Regions from separate parts of the Streptomyces sp. NPDC020845 genome, predicted to be linked through region 3. Evidence: riboswitches for the same ligand, from Rfam matches in the RefSeq annotation. Region 3 holds a riboswitch; each other region holds the start of a gene.
What was found. Region 3 has a riboswitch for cyclic di-AMP ahead of ACH4U7_RS44900 (M23 family metallopeptidase). Riboswitches for the same ligand answer to the same signal wherever they lie in the genome.

Region 1: it holds a riboswitch for cyclic di-AMP, as region 3 does, so the genes downstream of both, ACH4U7_RS18060 (M23 family metallopeptidase) here and ACH4U7_RS44900 (M23 family metallopeptidase) in region 3, are expected to answer to the same signal.
Region 2: it holds a riboswitch for cyclic di-AMP, as region 3 does, so the genes downstream of both, ACH4U7_RS09470 (transglycosylase family protein) here and ACH4U7_RS44900 (M23 family metallopeptidase) in region 3, are expected to answer to the same signal.

Annotation. Positions count from the first base shown of each region.
Region 1 is NZ_JBIRSJ010000006.1:519,682-524,934, forward strand. It holds gene ACH4U7_RS18055 (GntR family transcriptional regulator) at 168-908, opposite strand; gene ACH4U7_RS18060 (M23 family metallopeptidase) at 1,315-2,139, opposite strand; cyclic di-AMP (ydaO/yuaA leader) riboswitch at 2,152-2,348, opposite strand; gene ACH4U7_RS18065 (M16 family metallopeptidase) at 2,635-4,017, opposite strand; gene ACH4U7_RS18070 (M16 family metallopeptidase) at 4,035-5,253, opposite strand, start outside.
Region 2 is NZ_JBIRSJ010000003.1:516,538-521,790, forward strand. It holds partial or broken gene ACH4U7_RS09460 (phosphoribosyltransferase) at 1-263, shown strand, start outside; gene ACH4U7_RS09465 (dsRBD fold-containing protein) at 305-574, shown strand; gene ACH4U7_RS09470 (transglycosylase family protein) at 630-1,946, opposite strand; cyclic di-AMP (ydaO/yuaA leader) riboswitch at 1,952-2,133, opposite strand; gene ACH4U7_RS09475 (DUF4232 domain-containing protein) at 2,488-3,201, shown strand; gene ACH4U7_RS09480 (hypothetical protein) at 3,438-3,608, shown strand; gene ACH4U7_RS09485 (HEXXH motif domain-containing protein) at 3,863-5,253, shown strand, end outside.
Region 3 is NZ_JBIRSJ010000022.1:147,473-152,725, reverse strand. It holds gene ACH4U7_RS44915 (NmrA/HSCARG family protein) at 1-57, shown strand, start outside; gene ACH4U7_RS44910 (hypothetical protein) at 246-563, shown strand; gene ACH4U7_RS44905 (aldo/keto reductase) at 680-1,666, opposite strand; gene ACH4U7_RS44900 (M23 family metallopeptidase) at 1,904-3,061, opposite strand; cyclic di-AMP (ydaO/yuaA leader) riboswitch at 3,073-3,249, opposite strand; gene ACH4U7_RS44895 (PP2C family protein-serine/threonine phosphatase) at 3,473-4,576, opposite strand; gene ACH4U7_RS44890 (DUF6227 family protein) at 4,876-5,253, opposite strand, start outside.

The DNA.
Region 1 (5,253 bases), on a different contig from region 3:
CGGCCGCGGTGACCCATGACAGGGGACCGCGGCCGCACTGTTTATCCAACGCAATACGGGGACGAATACCGGGACCGCGCAATACGGGAACGCGAAATACGCGGCCGCGGAAATCCACGGCCGCACACACCGGCGGTAATTCTTAGAAGTTGTATACGGGGCCGCTGTTAATTCCGGACGCCCGCCGTGTTTACGGAATGTTTCGAACTCCTCACACGGACGGGGCGACGCAGCCGGTATTCCGACATCGAGCGCTCGGCATGCGCCGCGGCCAGTGCCCGCGCGCGGTCGGCGTCGCCGCGCGCCACCGCGTCGACCAGCGCACCGTGCTCGTCCCAGGAGGCCACGGCCCGCAGCGAGAAGTCGGAGCGCAGGGCGGTGCCCGGGGCGGACGGCGCCGGTCTGTGGGCCGGTTCCACCGCATACACCCAGGCGATCTTGCGTCTCAGCTGCACCAGCAGCCCGGCCAGGCTCGGACTGCCGGAGGCCTGGGCCAACGTCTCGTGGAACCAGTCGCCGAGCGGTCGCAGCTCGCCCAACTGCCCGCGCCGGGCCCGCTCCTGGCCGAGCCTGACCAGGCCGCGCAACACCTTCAGATGCGCCTCGGTGCGCCGCTGGGCGGCCCGGGCGGCCCCCAGGGGCTCCAGCAGCGCGCGGATGTCCAGCAGGTCGGCGGCCTCCCGCTCGGACGGCTGCGCGACGCATGCGCCCGCGTGTCGGCGGGTGGTCACAAAGCCTTCCGACTCCAGGGTGCGCAGCGCCTCGCGCACGGGCACGCGCGAGACGCCGTAGCGCCGGGCGAGGAATTCCTCGATCAGCCGGCTGCCGGGCGCGAAGGTGCCGGAGACGATGTCGTCGCGGATCGCCGTACACACCGCGTGCGCCGAAATCCGGCGACCGCCCGGCATCGCGGTCGTATCGCCGCTCACTTCCGGTCCCGCATTGTTGAACCTCCGCCTTAATCTCCGCGAAACGCAGCCGATTGACGCGTGTTCAGCGACTCTATTCTAAACAGCCGGAATTTCCGATGGGCGCGGAGATTTCATGGATATTTTTGGCCAGGCGGCCGGGCAGCCGGATGGCCAGGCGGCCGGGTGCCCATGCGAGTACGCCGAAGGCCCCGGTCCGCGGGACCGGGGCCTTGGGGAGCCGAAGGGGCGCGCCGCCCGCGCCGGAGGCGCTGATGTCGCTGTGAAAGGGAGAGCGCGCGGAGACCCTGAGGTACGAAGGGCCGAGCACGGGCGACCGTCGACAGGGGCTGAGGCGCCCCCCGCGAGGCGGACCGGGTTCAGGGGCAGGTGTGCGGGGGCGTGATCAGAGGTTCACGCCGTGCGAGCGCAGGTAGGCGACGGGGTCGATGTCCGAGCCGTAGTCGGGGCTGGTGCGGGCCTCGAAGTGCAGATGCGGGCCGGTGACGTTGCCCGTGGCGCCGGACAGGCCGATCTGCTGGCCGGGGGTGACCGTCTGGCCGACGGAGACGCCGATGGACGACAGGTGGCCGTACTGGGTGTAGGTGCCGTCGTTCATCTTGATCACGATGTTGTTGCCGTACGCGCCGCCCCAGCCGGCCTCGACGACGGTGCCGGAGCCGACGGAGTGCACCGAGGTGCCGGACGCGGCGTGGAAGTCCACTCCGGTGTGGGTGCCGGAGGACCACAGGCCGCTGGACGCCTGGTAGCCGGTGGAGACATACGAGCCGGTGACCGGCAGCACGAACATGTTCAGCCGCCTGCGCTCGGCCTCGCGCGCCGCGCGCTCCTTGGCCTCGCGTTCCTGCTTGGCCTTCTTCGCGGCCGCCTCGGCCTTGCGCTTCGCCTCGGCCGCCTGACGCGCGGCCTCCTTGCGGGCCTGGGCCTCGGCCTGCGCCTTGGCGGCGGCCTCCTCGGCGGCGCTCTGCTGGCTCTCCGCCTGGGCCTGGACCTGGTCTGCGAGCTGGTCGTCCATGGCGACCGCCTGGCGCAGCCCGGTGTCCTCAAAGCCGCGCGGGTCGTCCGCCGCCGCGAGGGCGGGGGCGGCGAAGCCGGCGACCACGCCGGAGGCGGCCAGCGTGGCTATGCCCGCGAGATTGGCGTTGGAACGGGCGGTGCGGGGGGCCCGGGTGGGGCGGCGGTGCTTCCCGGCGGTACGGGTGAACGCCATGGTCCGGCGCACTCCTTTCCTTCCTCTCGCCTACCGGGTTAGCTGACGGGTTCGGAGCAGGAAGGTCTCCTACGGGCCCCTCCCCCACGCGGGGAAGGCGTCCGATTCACCCCTGGGGATCACCCGTCCGGCGCCGCTGCGGCGACGGGCGAGGTTGGTTCCCCGGCTCCCCTGGCTCGCGCCGTACGGGGACTCGGCGATGGTTGCCCGTGCCGCGGATGCGGCGTGTCTCGGGCGGACAACCGAACTGACGCTAAGCGTGATCGCATTCGTTCACCAAACGGTTCCGCTTTTTTGTTGGTTTCCCCACAGACACGATCACCCAGACGAGCAATCTCTGCCACAAAGCGGACGAAACGATCGAGGAAACGACCGACAAAAAGAGACCCTGGCGCCTGAAGCGGCGCCAGGGTCCTTGTCACGAGGGCCTGTTGCTCCCGGGTCGGGTCGGCCCGTCGGCCCGTCGATCTGTCAGTTCGTCGGTCTGTCGGCCTGTCAGCCCTGGATGACGCGCACCTCGCCGATACCGAGCGCCTTGACCGGCTCCTCGATCTGCGAGGCGTCACCGACGAGCACCGTGACCAGCCGGTCGGCCGGGAAGGCGCTCACCACCGCGGCGGTCGCCTCCACCGTGCCGGTCTCCGCGAGGCGCGCGTACAACTGCGCCTGGAAGTCGTCCGGCAGATGCTGCTCGACCTGGTCGGCGAGCGTGCCCGCGACGGCGGCCGCCGTCTCGTACTTCAGCGGGGCGACCCCGACCAGGTTCTGCACGGCGACATCACGCTCGGCGTCCGTCAGGCCCTCCTCCTTCAGCGTGCCCAGCACCTTCCACAGGTCCTCCAGGGCGGGGCCGGTGACCTCGGTGGCCACCGAGCCGCTGATGGCCAGCATCGCGGCGCCAGTGGCCCCTCCGGAGGCGTCCGGAGCCGCGGAGCGGAGCACCTGGCCGAAGGCGCGCACGCCGTACGTGTAGCCCTTCTCCTCGCGCAGCACGCGGTCGAGCCGGGAGGTGAGGGTGCCGCCCAGGCAGTAGGTGCCCAGCACCTGGGCGGGCCAGACCCGGTCGTGGCGGTCGGCGCCGATCCGGCCGATGAGCAGCTGGGTCTGCACCGCGCCCGGCCGGTCGACGATGATCACGCGGCCGGTGTCATCGGCCGTGATCGGCGGCATGGGGCGGGACTCGGCGGCGCCGCCCGTCCAGGCGCCGAGGGATTCGGCCAGCGCCTTGTCGAGGTCGACACCGGCCAGGTCGCCGACGACCACGGCGGTCGAGGTGGACGGGCGGACATGCGTCTCGTAGAAGGCCCGCACGGCCGCGGCGTCGATGCCCTCGATGGTCTCCTGGGTGCCCTGGCGCGGCCGGGACATCCGGGACTCGGCCGGGAACAGCTCCTTGAACAGCGCCATCGAGGCGCGCCGGGCCGGGTTGGCCAGCTCGTGCGGGATCTCGTCCAGGCGGTTGCGGACCAGCCGCTCGACCTCGCCCTCGGGGAAGGCGGGCGCGCGCAGCGCGTCGGCCAGCAGGCCGAGCGCCTTGGGCAGCCGGGAGACGGGGACCTCCAGGGACACCCGGACGGCGGGGTGGTCGGCGTGGGCGTCCAGGGTGGCGCCGCAGCGCTCCAGCTCGGCGGCGAACTCCTCGGCGGTGTGCTTGTCGGTGCCCTCGGACAGGGCGCGGGCCATGATCGTGGCGATGCCGTCGAGCCCGGCCGGCTCGGCGTCCAGCGGGGCGGCGAGGTTGATCTCCACGGCGACGACCTGCTGGCCGGGGCGGTGGCAGCGCAGCACGGTCAGCCCGTTGGACAGCTCGGTGCGCTCGGGGGCCGGGAAGGCCCACGGCCTGGCGGCACCCGCCTGCGGCTGCGGGTGGAAGGTCATGGTGGTGGCGGCGTCGCTCACTGGGCCGACTCCCCTTCTGCGTCGTTGTCGTCGGCTGCTGCGTCGTGGTCGCCGTCGGCGGCGACGTCGGCCTCGGCCTGCTCGGCGCCCTGGACCGGCTCGTAGACCAGTACCGCGCGGTTGTCGGGGCGCAGCCTGGCCTGGGCCACGGCCCGCACCTCCTCGGCCGTCACCTGCAGGACGCGCGACACGGCGGTCAGCGCCAGCTGCGGGTCGCCGAACAGCACCGCGTAACGGCACAGCTCGTCGGCGCGGCCGCCGACGGTGGCCAGCCGGTCCAGCCACTCGCGCTCCAGCTGGGCCTGGGCGCGCTCCATCTCCTCCGGGGTCGGCCCCTCCTCGGCGAACCGGGCCAGCTCCTCGTCGACGGCGGCCTCGATGTCGGGGACCTCCACGCCGCCGGAGGTCTTCACGTCCAGCCAGCCGAGCGAGGGGGCGCCGGACAGCCGCAGCAGGCCGAAGCCCGCGGCCACCGCCGTACGGTCCCGCCGCACCAGGCGGTTGTGCAGGCGGGAGGACTCCCCGCCGCCCAGGACGGTCAGCGCCAGGTCGGCGGCGTCGGCCTCGCGGGTGCCGTCGTGCGGCAGCCGGTAGGCCGCCATCAGGGCGCGGGCCGGGACCTCTTCCTCGACGACCTCGCGCAGCTGGCCGCCGATCACATCCGGCAGGGTGCCGTCGCGGGGCGGGCGCTTGCCGTCGTGGGAGGGGATGGTGCCGAAGTACTTCTCGATCCAGGCCAGGGTCTGCTCGGGGTCGATGTCGCCCACGACCGCCAGCACCGCGTTGTTCGGCGCGTAGTACGTGCGGAAGAACTCGCGGGCGTCCTCCAGGGAGGCCGCGTCCAGGTCGGCCATCGAGCCGATCGGGGTGTGGTGGTACGGGTGGCCCTCGGGGTAGGCCATGGCGACCAGGCGCTCGAAAGCCGTGCCGTACGGCACATTGTCATAGCGCTGGCGGCGCTCGTTCTTGACGACGTCGCGCTGGTTCTCCAGGCTCTCCTCGTCCAGCGCGGTCAGCAGCGACCCCATGCGGTCCGCCTCGAGCCACAGCGCCAGCTCCACCTGGTGGGTCGGCATGGTCTCGAAGTAGTTGGTCCGCTCGAAGCTGGTCGTCCCGTTGAGCGAGCCGCCGGCGCCCTGCACCAGTTCGAAGTGGCCGTTCCCCGTGACCTGCGCCGAGCCTTGGAACATCAAGTGCTCGAAAAGGTGAGCCAGA
Region 2 (5,253 bases), on a different contig from region 3:
TCGTGGACGACGGGATCGCCACCGGTGCCACGGCACGGGCGGCCTGCCGGGTCGCCCGGGCCCAGGGCGCGGCCCGGGTGGTGCTGGCGGTCCCGGTCGCGCCGCCGGACGCGGCCGAGGCGCTGCGGCAGGACGCGGACGACGTGGTGTGTCTGTCCACCCCCGCGGAGTTCTCGGCGGTCGGCGAATGGTACGAGGACTTCTCCCAGACCAGCGACGCCGAGGTCGTGGAGCTGCTCTCCCGGTCGACCGGGATGCCGGGTCAGGCGCATCCTGGTAAGTGAAGCAGGAGGTGATGACCGCGATGGAGACGATCGTGGGATGCGACATCGAAATGGAGTTCCGTGAGCTCGGACCCCTGACCGAGGCGGTCGTCCGGCTGAGGATGCACGACGGGACCGAGATCCTGGCACAGGGCCGGGCCAACCGGAATCCCGACGACCCGGCGCAGCCGCGGGTCGGCGAGGAGATCGCGGCGGCGCGTGCGCTGAACAACCTCGCTCACCGGCTGATCTCGAAGGCGGGCGGTGACATCGAGGAGGTTACGCACGCGAAGGCACATCTGGTGATGTAGGGCGGGTCTGCCGCGGCACCGGGCCGCGGCAGAGCACCCTTCGTTCACACACCTCTCAGATCTGGACGCCCTTGGACCGGAGATAGGCGAGCGGGTTGACATCCGAGCCGTAGTCGGGGCCGGTGCGCACCTCGAAGTGCACATGCGGTCCGGTCACGTTGCCGGTCGCCCCGGACCGGCCGATCTGCTGGCCGGCGGACACCGTCTGGCCGACGTGGACGGTCAGCGCCGACATGTGCGCGTACTGGCTGTACATGCCGTCGGGGTGGCGGAGCACGACCTGGTAGCCGTACGCACCGCCCCAGCCCGCGGCGACCACCTCGGCCGAGCCCACCGCCCGCACCTGGGTGCCGGTGGCGACGGGGAAGTCGACCCCGGTGTGGTGGCCGCTGGACCAGTTGCTGCCGGAGATGCCGTAGGCGGTGCCGACGGCGTGGCTGGCGACGGGCGAGGTGAAGGACGCCGACGAGGACGACGAGTGCGCCGCCGAGCCGGACTTCTTCTTGGCGCGCTCGCGGGCCTTGTTGGCCTGCTCGACCCGCTGCTTGGCCGCCTGCTCGGCGCGCTGCTTGGCCTGATCCGTACGCTGCTCGGTCCGGGGCTGGCTCTCGCGGGGCTGTGCGGCGGGGGACCGGTGTGTGTCGAGGGTGAGTTTCTGGCCGGGGTAGATCAGGTCCGGGTCGTCGCCGATGACGCGGCGGTTGGCCTCGTAGAGCCGCTGCCAGCCGCCGACGCCGTCCATGTTCTGCGCGTCGGCTATTCGGGACAGGGTGTCGCCACTGACCACGGTGTACGAGGAGCCGGACCGCCCGGTGGTGGCCGCGCTCTGGTCGACGGCCTTGGTGGTGGCCTTGGGCGCGGCTTCCGGAGCGGACTCGGTTTTGGGAGTGGCCTTGGGGGTGGCTTTCGGAGTCGCTTTGGGGGTGGCCTTGGGAGCGGTCTGGGTCTGGGCGCGGCCGCTCGCGGTGCCGGGGGTGACATCCGCGGGCTGGCCGCCGCGGGTCAGCCCCGCCTTGACCGAGCAGACCGGCCAGGCGCCGGGGCCCTGGGCGTCGAGTACCTTCTCGGCGATGGCTATCTGCTGGTCCTTGGAGGCCAGATCGGCCCGGGGCGCGAAGGACGTCCCGCCGTACGCCTTCCAGGTGGACTGTGAGAACTGGAGGCCGCCGTAGTAGCCGTTCCCGGTGTTGATGCTCCAGTTGTCGGTGGACTCACACTCCGCCACCTTGTCCCAGGTGTCGACGGAGGCGGCGTTCGCCTGGCCGACGCCTATGAGGGGCAGTGCCACGCCGGCGCCGCCCGCGGTGAACGCGAGCGAGGCGCGGGAGACGCGGCGGGGCCGGGGCCGGCGGTGACGTCCGCGTGCAGCCATTGAGCTCATCCTCTCCTGACGCCTGCGAGGTGAGCTGTCGGGTTCGGGCGGGAGCTGCCCGGCCGCGCCGTTCCCGGTGCCCCCGGCACCGTGGCGCGACTTCACCCCTAGCCGTCCCGCCCGACATAGCGCGGCACGGCGCCTACCTGGTTCCCCCGCTCCTGCCGTGACAGGTCGTCGTGTCACTCCTCCGCCACGGCAGGACTCGGCGCTCCGGCGAGGGAGAGACCCGTGCATGGAATGCGCCGGGTGCGGCACAGTAAACACATGGTTTAGGTCACGACAAGGTCTCGACGGACCTGTGTCCGGAAATCGATCACGGCGGTGATGAACTGTGATCCGCGTCACCGCTTTACGGATGGGGTGATTGTGGTGCGGAATCCGCAATGCCGAATTGCCCCTGTTATGCGATTAATGCCGTCGCAGACATAAGGACGCTGATCGGGGGAAGAGGAGCCGAAGGGGAATGGACGGGGAAAGTCGGGGCACTCGGCGCGGCGGCTGACGGGCCGCCGGATGCCCGACCCACAGGAGGTTGCCCATGGCTCAGCGGTACGGCGGGACGCCCGCGAGGCGTCTGCCGCCGGTCTTATCCGTATCCGCACTGCTCATCGGCGCGCTGGCCGCGGTCACCGCCTGCGGCGCCGACGAGGACTCCGGGGCGCCCGCGCCGCCCGGCGCCGCGGGTGCATCCCATTCGGCCGCGAGCGCCGGCCGGCCCGGCGCCGCTGAACCCGGCGGACGCGCGCATGACTCCGGCCGGGCCTCGACCCCCGCGAAGGCGCCGAGCGCGGCCAAGCCGTCCGTCGGCACCGAGGGCGCCTCCGGCGCCCCGCCCGCCGCGCGCCGCATCTGCGCCGAGGATCAGCTGAAACTGTCCGTCGGCCGGATGGATATCGGCGCGGGCAATGTCTATGTTCCTCTGGCCTTCACCAATACCGGTGAGGCCAGTTGCACGCTGACGGGCTTTCCCGGCGTTTCCCTGCTCGACAGCCCCGGCACGGCTATCGGCGACCCCGCCGCCCGCCGAGGACCGGCGCGGCCCACGGTCGTCCTGAAACCCGGCGACAGCGCCTACGCGAGTCTGCACACCCTCAACAAAGGCCTGTCCGACAAGCCCTGTTGGCGGACCGCGTCCAAAATTCGCGCCTACCCGCCGGACTCCTACCGCTCGATGAAGACGTCGGCGCGCTCCCTCCAGGTCTGCGGCGAAGTATTCGAAGTCACCGCCCTCGAGCCGGGCTCCCAGCCCTGACCCGGAGCGCCACGGCCGGGCGCGGAACCGCTGCCCCCCGCCCGCGCCCGACCGTGCGGCGCCGGAAATGAATTGGCCGGGAAGCGGGGCCACATGACGCCCCCGGATGTCCCAAAATCTTGATGGGCCCGACACCCACTGGCCCCTTTCGCCCTTCCGCAATCATTATCGGGTGGGCCACCATGTGAAGAGGCCTCGCCTGAGCCGGCGCGGAGCGTCTAGAGGGGGACGATGTCATGGAGCGAGCGGCGACCGGGGTCGAGACGGAGTTGGTGGACCTCTCGGGAACGACGCTCGAAGAACTGGGCGACAGTCAGGAGTTCGCTCTCGCGACCCAGCGGTTGCTCGAACTCGTACAGTCCCCGCCGACACTCACGACCTCCGCTGCGAACCAACAGGGCTGTTGATGGAATCCCGGCGTGGCGCGACAGCATTCACCCCACCAAGAAAGGCGGCCATGCCGGCGGACTATTCAGCTGGCCCTCCCTACCCGCTCCCGGCCCCGCGCCGTACGCAGCCGCTCCCCGCGTCACCGATGAGCCGTCACCACCGGCTGTCCGAAGCGTGCTTTGAAGAGATGGCACATGGCGGTGGGGGAGCGGCGGCGATCGCCGAGTTACGGGCGGGCCAGCGCAGTCGCCTCTTGCTTCTGCTACGCGCGTTGACCGATTTTGCCTCCTCCCATCCCCGGGTGCCAGGGCCGCTGGCGGCCCCCCGTGAGGCGTGGGAGCTGCTGATAAAGGCCGAGCGGCGCAGCCCGCCGAGCGTGGAGCGGCTGCTGCTGCACCCCCCGGTCGGTGCCTGGCTCAGCCGCTGTCTGCGCAGGCTGCGGGGCATCGCGGAGGAAGGAGAGCAGGAGACCACAGCGGTCCCGCTGTGGCTGGAAACCGGCTATCTGCACACCGTGGCCGCTTCGGCGGCCCTCCTAGCGGGGATCGACTTCCGGATCGTGGTCGGAGTCCGCGACGGCGGGGTGATGCTACCGGCGCTGGGCTTCGTCGACCTGGCGGGCTGCGAGTCCCCCGTCGCAGAGATCGTCGCCGACGGCGCGGGCGGCCGAGCCCTGCGAGCCGGCCCGCACACGGTGCCGCTGCCCTCCGACCTCACCCGGGACGTCAAGGGCTGGCACCCTCTGAGACGGCTGCACGGACGGCACCCCGCCCACCCCTGCTCGCCCTATCTGGACGACCTCGACCCCTACCGGGACTTTCTGCGCCCCACCGCTCCGACGCGGCTGAGTGAACCGGAGGCGTGGCGGTGGCAGGAACATTTCGACAGCGCCTGGGCGCTCGTCGCCCGGCAGAGCAATGTGGATCCGGCCGGTGTGGCCGACTGTCTGATCTCCGTCGTCCCCGTGCGCTACCCCGCCCGGGCGGAACCTTTCAGTGCCTCGTCACCCGAGGCATACGGCTGCGTCCTGCTGAACCCTCCGGCTGATTCGGTCACCCTCGCCGCCTCCCTGATCCACGAGGCCCAGCACGTCAAACTCAGCGCGCTCCTCGACCTGGTGCCTTTGATCCACGGTGGTCTGGAGGAGATTCACTACGCGCCCTGGCGCGTGGATCCCCGCCCGCTGCGCGGTCTGCTGCACGGCGTGTACGCCTTCTTGGGCGTCACGGCCTTCTGGCAAGCCCACAGGCATGTCGTAGCGGACGAGACCACACGGGCCATTTCGGAGTTCGAGTTCGCGCTGCGGCGCGCGCAGACCTCCCACGGGCTGCGGATGCTGCGCGCCCACGCGGAGCTCACCGCCCTGGGCGACCGTTTTCTGCGGGGGATCGAGGTCCGACTGGCCGAATGGCTCACAGAGCCCGTGTCGGAGATTCCGCTGCGCGCCGCCGAAGACCTCATCCTCGATCACCGGCTGCTCTACCGCCTGCATCATCTGTCGGTGGACCCCGGCCGGACCGGGCAGTGGGCGCGGGCCTGGCGGCTGGGCCGACCCGCTCCGGACACCCTTCCGACGACGATGCTGCGCGCGTCCCGGACGGCGGTGGCGGCGCGCCCGGCGCTGGTCCGGCTGCGCCTGCGCGACCCGGCCGGCTTCGCCCT
Region 3 (5,253 bases):
GCCCAGCAGACGGCCCGGCAGACGGCCCAACAGGAAGTCCGGCAGGAAGCCCAGTAGACGCACGGCAGTAAGCCCAGGAGTGAACCCGGGAGGCAGCCCCCGGACGCGTAGCCCACCCGCGCCGGCCCGGCCCCAAACCCCTGTTGCAGAGTCGGTGCTCGATCATGACCCCATCGGCGCGTACGGCCACCCCGCCAGGCATAGGGTCGAGGAAGGAGAGACCCTCACAGTGGAGGTAAGAGGTCATGGCCGGAATCCCGGCAGGTGTGGTGGCCGCGAGCGGGCTCGTCGGCGGATACGGGGTCGCGCGCTGGACCAAGAAGCGGCAGCTGGGCGGGGTGGCGCTGGCGGCGGCCGGGGTCGTGGCCGCGCGGGGGTGGCAGCGGAAGGCGGGGACCGGGACGGCGGCGGCGCTCAGCGGGCTGTACGTCGCGGCCTTCGCCGGGTCGCATCCGCTCGCCAAGAAGCTCGGCGCCTGGCCGTCCGTCCTCACCGTGGCCGGCGGGGTCGCCGCCGCGTCCTGGGCCGCCGCCGACCGGCGGAGCGCCGGGGCGGCCGCCTGACCACTCGCCACGCGGCCCGGACACTTGTGGTGGATACGGGACAGGGACACGCCGTGACGTCGGCGTGTCCCTGTCCCGTATCCACCACGGACGCGTAAACGGACGCGTAAGGGGCGCTACTCCGACGCCGACGTCAGCAGCGCCAGCTCCTCCTCCGTCAGCTTCAGGTCCGCCACCGCCAGCAGCGCCGGCAGCTGATCCACCGTACGCGCGCTCGCGATCGGGGCCACGACCGTGGGCTGGGCCGCCAGCCAGGCCAGGGCGACCGTAGCGTGCGCGGCGCCGTGGTTTGCGGCCACATCGTCGAGGGCGGCGAGGACCTTCTGGCCGCGCTCGGTCTCCAGGTACTTGGCCGCGCCCTCGGCCCGGGCGCTGTCCACCGAGGCGCCGGGGCGGTACTTGCCGGTGAGGAAGCCGGATGCGAGGGCGTAGTACGGGAGGGTCACCACGCCATGGCGGGCGGCGACATCGGCGAGCGGGCCCTCGAAGGTGTCGCGGGAGACCAGGTTGTAGTGCGGCTGGAGGGCCACGTAACGGGCCAGTCCCTCCTTCGCCGAGAAGTCCAGGGATGCCTCAAGGCGTTCGGCGGAGATGTTGGAGGCCGCGATCTGGCGGACCTTGCCCGCCTTCACCAGCTCGTCCAGCGTGGAGATGATCTCCTCCACCGGCACCGAGGTGTCGTCGTAGTGGGTGTAGTAAAGGTCGATGTAGTCGGTGCGCAGGCGCTTCAAGGACTCGTCAAGGCCCGCCTTGATCGCCGCGGCGGACAGCCCGCGGGGCGTCGGCACGCCTGCGCCCACCTTGGTCGCGAGGACGATGTCGGCGCGGTTGCCCCGTGAGGCGAACCAGTTGCCGAGGATGGTCTCGGACTCTCCGCCCGAGTTGCCCGGCACCCATGCGGAGTACACATCCGCCGTATCGACGAAGTTGCCGCCCGCCGCCGCGTAGGCGTCCAGCACGGCGAAGGACTCGGCTTCGTCCGCCGTCCAGCCGAAGACGTTCCCGCCGAGGGAGAGCGGGAAGACGGACAGATCGCCGATCTGCCTGCGGCTCTCAGCCTGCTTGGTCTGCTTGGTGTTCTGGGTGTCTTTGGTGTCAGCCATGCGTTGTTTCAGCGCCGAGGCGGAGAGGGGTATTCCGTCGTACGGGCGCCAATGAGCGGCAAAAAACCGGCGGCCCTGGCGTCAAGGGGGGAGAGAGCGCCAAGGCCGCCGGGGTAAAGGGACCCGGTCAGCAGGTCATCGGGCCGAAGGTCATCGGGCCGAAGGTCATCGGGCCGAAGGTCATCGGGCCGATGCCCGCGGGGGACGGGGTCGCGAGGGACGGCGGGGTCGCGGCGGTCACGGGTTCAACCCGTGCGCGCGGAGCCAGGGCATCGGGTCGATCGGGCTGCCGCCACCCGGCCGGACCTCCAGGTGGAGGTGCGGGCCGGTCACATTGCCCGTGGCGCCGACGCGGCCGACGACCTCGCCCGTCGTCACCGAGCCCGACGTACGGACCATCGACGACAGGTGGCAGTACCAGATCTCGGTGCCGTCGCTCAGCTTGAGCACGATGCGGTAGCCGTACGAACCGGCCCACCCGGCCGAGGTGATCGTGCCGCCGTGCAGCGCCTTGACCGGGGTGCCGGTCGGGGCGGCGAAGTCCTGGCCGGTGTGGTCGGCCGACCACATGTCGCCTGCCTGGCCGAAGGACGCGGTCAGGGTGTACGAGGCGACGGGGAGGGTGTACTGGGCGGCGAGCTTGGCCAGGCGCTCGGCCTCGGCCTTCTTCCTGGCCGCCTCCTCCGCCTTCCGCTTGGCCTCGGCCTCGGCGGCCTTCTTCTCCGCCTCCGCCTCGGCCTTCCGCTTCGCCTCCGCGTCGGCGGCCTTCTTGGCCACGGCGGCAGCCTTCTCGGCGGCCTGCTTGGCGGCGGCGTCGGCCGCGGCCTCGCGCTGCGACTCGTCGGCGGCGTTCTGCTGGTTCTCGGCCTGCTGGAGGATGCGGGCGCGCAGCGCCTCGCCCGCGTCGGTGGTGCCGTTCTCCTCGTCCTGGGAGGTCAGACCCGCCTGGGAGAGGGGGGCGGCCGAGGTGCCGTCGGAGCTGGAACCGGAGTCCGAGGAGAGCAGCGAGCCGATGCCGGGCAGGTCCGCCGCGTCGGGGAGGACGTCCGTCACCTTGTCGGCGACGTGTGCGAGGTCCGGCATGGCTATGGGGGCCTTGGGGCGGTCCTTGGCGCTCGCCATCCCGCCCGCGCCGACCGCCGCGATCACGCCGACGCCGAGAACGGCGCCGCTGCGGGCCATCGTGCCGCCGCGCTGCTTGGCGACGCGGTGCCGGCCGCGCACCGGGGCTATGGATTCCTCAGTGGGATTCCACTCGTCCCACGTCTCGGTGTCCTGCCCGTTCCTCGCCTCGGCGGCCGGTTCGAACCAGGAGCCGTAGCGGGTGGCTGTCCCCGCTCCGGCGCCGGACGTGCGGGACGGAGCTTCTTCTAGGGCAGACCTGTTGGACGCCACGCGGGCGCACTCCTTTCCTTCCCTCTCGCCTACCGGGTTAGCTGACGGGTTCGGAGCAGGAAGGTCTCCTACGGGTCAGGTTCGACCCGATTCACCCCAAGGTTGGTGGTTCCCCGGTTCCCTTGGTGTTGCTGTTGTCGCTCTGCTGCTGGTGCTGCTGTGCGTACGGGATTCGGCGACGGCGCACGGTGCCGCCTCTTGCGGCGGCAGTGACGACCGCGCTGCGTTATCGAACGTTAATAGAGAGCACGACCCGATTCCAAGCCGTTCCCGGGAATCAGAGCAACCTTTGAGGTGACGTTAACGACCAACATGGGACAGATGGGGGTGAGTCGGCAGCGACCCGAGCACACCCGGAAACGCCCCCGAACTGATCGTGCGTCAATCGTTATCCGGAGGGATCATGCTCCGCTACGGAACGTGTTCGGGCTCGGCCCCCGGCGCCACCGGGGCGCGGCGCAGCGCCAGCAGCGCCATGTCGTCCGCGGTCCCGCCGCCCGTATGCCGCTCCACATCCGCCACCAACGCGTCGAGCAGCTCCACCGGTCCGGCGAAGCGTCGGCCGCGCAGCTGGACCGCCGGATCGTAGAACGTGCCCTCCGCATCGCGCGCCTCGCTCACCCCGTCGGTGAACAGCAGCAGGGTCACCCCCTCCGCGAACCGCAGCTCCTCCACCCGGTCCGGCCACGCCCCCAGATCGCCCATCCCCAGCGGCAGCGCCGGCATCTCGGGATCGGCCTGGCGCACCGCACCCTCCCCGTCCAGCAGCAGCGGCGCCGGGTGGCCACGGTTGATCAGGCGGAGCATGGAGTCGCCGCGGGGGATCTCGGCCAGCACCGCCGTGATGAACCCCTCGGCCTGCTCGATATCGGCCCGCCGGGCCCGCTCCCGCTGCAGCGCCCGCTCCAGCCGCAGCGTCAGCCCCTCCAGCGTGGCCTCCTGTTCGGCGGCCTCCCGGAAAGCGCCGATGATGATCGCGACCACCTCGACCGACCCCAGCCCCTTGCCCCGTACGTCGCCGATGACCATCCGTACGCCGTGCGGGGTGTCCTGCACCGCATACAGGTCGCCGCCGATCGCGGCGTCCCGCTCGGCCGCCACATAGCGGGCCGCGATGTCCAGGCCGGCCAGCCGGGCCGGCGGCACGGGCAGTACCGCGCGCTGGGCCGCCTCCGCGATGCCGCGCGCCGACGCCAGCCGCCGGGAGCCGCGGCGGACGACACGGTTGATGAGGAGGGCCAGCAGGGCGACCGTCACGACGGTGGCGACCTCGGTGGCCGACTGGGCCCAGTCCCGGACGCCGTGGAACTCGGCCAGCAGGCAGGAGGCGGCGACGGTGAGGGTCCCGATGAGGGCGGTCAGCCGCAGCGGATAGAACGGGGCGGCGACCAGGGGGGCGGCGGCGAGGAAGGGGGCAGCGGTGTAGGCGGCCGGGGTGCTGATGTCGTAGATGACCCCGCCCACGATCAGCACGCCGGGGAGCCAGGGCGCGAAGCGGCGGCCGGAGGCGCCCATGGGCGCCTCATCGCCCACGCGGGGTCTGTCGGCGCGGGGCACATCGGCCCGGGGTCCGTCCGCGCGGGCCAGGTCCGCGCGCGGTGGTTCCCCGCGCTGGGGCGCACACGGTCTCGTACGGCGTCCCGTACGCCGCCTCATGGCCCTGTACGCCGTCTCATACGCGGGTTCGGTTCGTACGCACCCCATCAGACTCCCGGGTGACGGGGCGTCGGGCGAGCCGGTGTCGGCCAGGTGGGTGCGTCAGAACACGGCGCGGGGACAGGGAAAGGGAAGGGGCCGGACGGGGACGGGACGCGTCAGAGGTCGACGCCGAGTGCGCGGGCGTGGCGGTCCGCCGCCAGCTCGGCGGAGACCTCGTCGAGATACACCTCGCACACCAGCCGCCCGTCGGCGGTCAGGTTGTGCTCCAGCTCCCACAGGACGATCTCGTCCCCGCCGGCGAGGAGGAACGCGTGCTCATAGAAACGGCACCACGTGGCGTCGGGGCCGCCGGGGCGACGGCGCGGCTTCGGGGCCAGCGCGATGTCATGGGCGAACGCCGTGGCGAGCAGCTGCTCGGTGTCCGCGCCGGGGCGGTCGGGGTTCTCCGCGCGGCGCAGCACGCGGCGGGCGTGGTCGGCCGAGTCGTCGGCCACATACGCGCGCGGGGTCTCCACCGGCGCGACGGCGTGCAG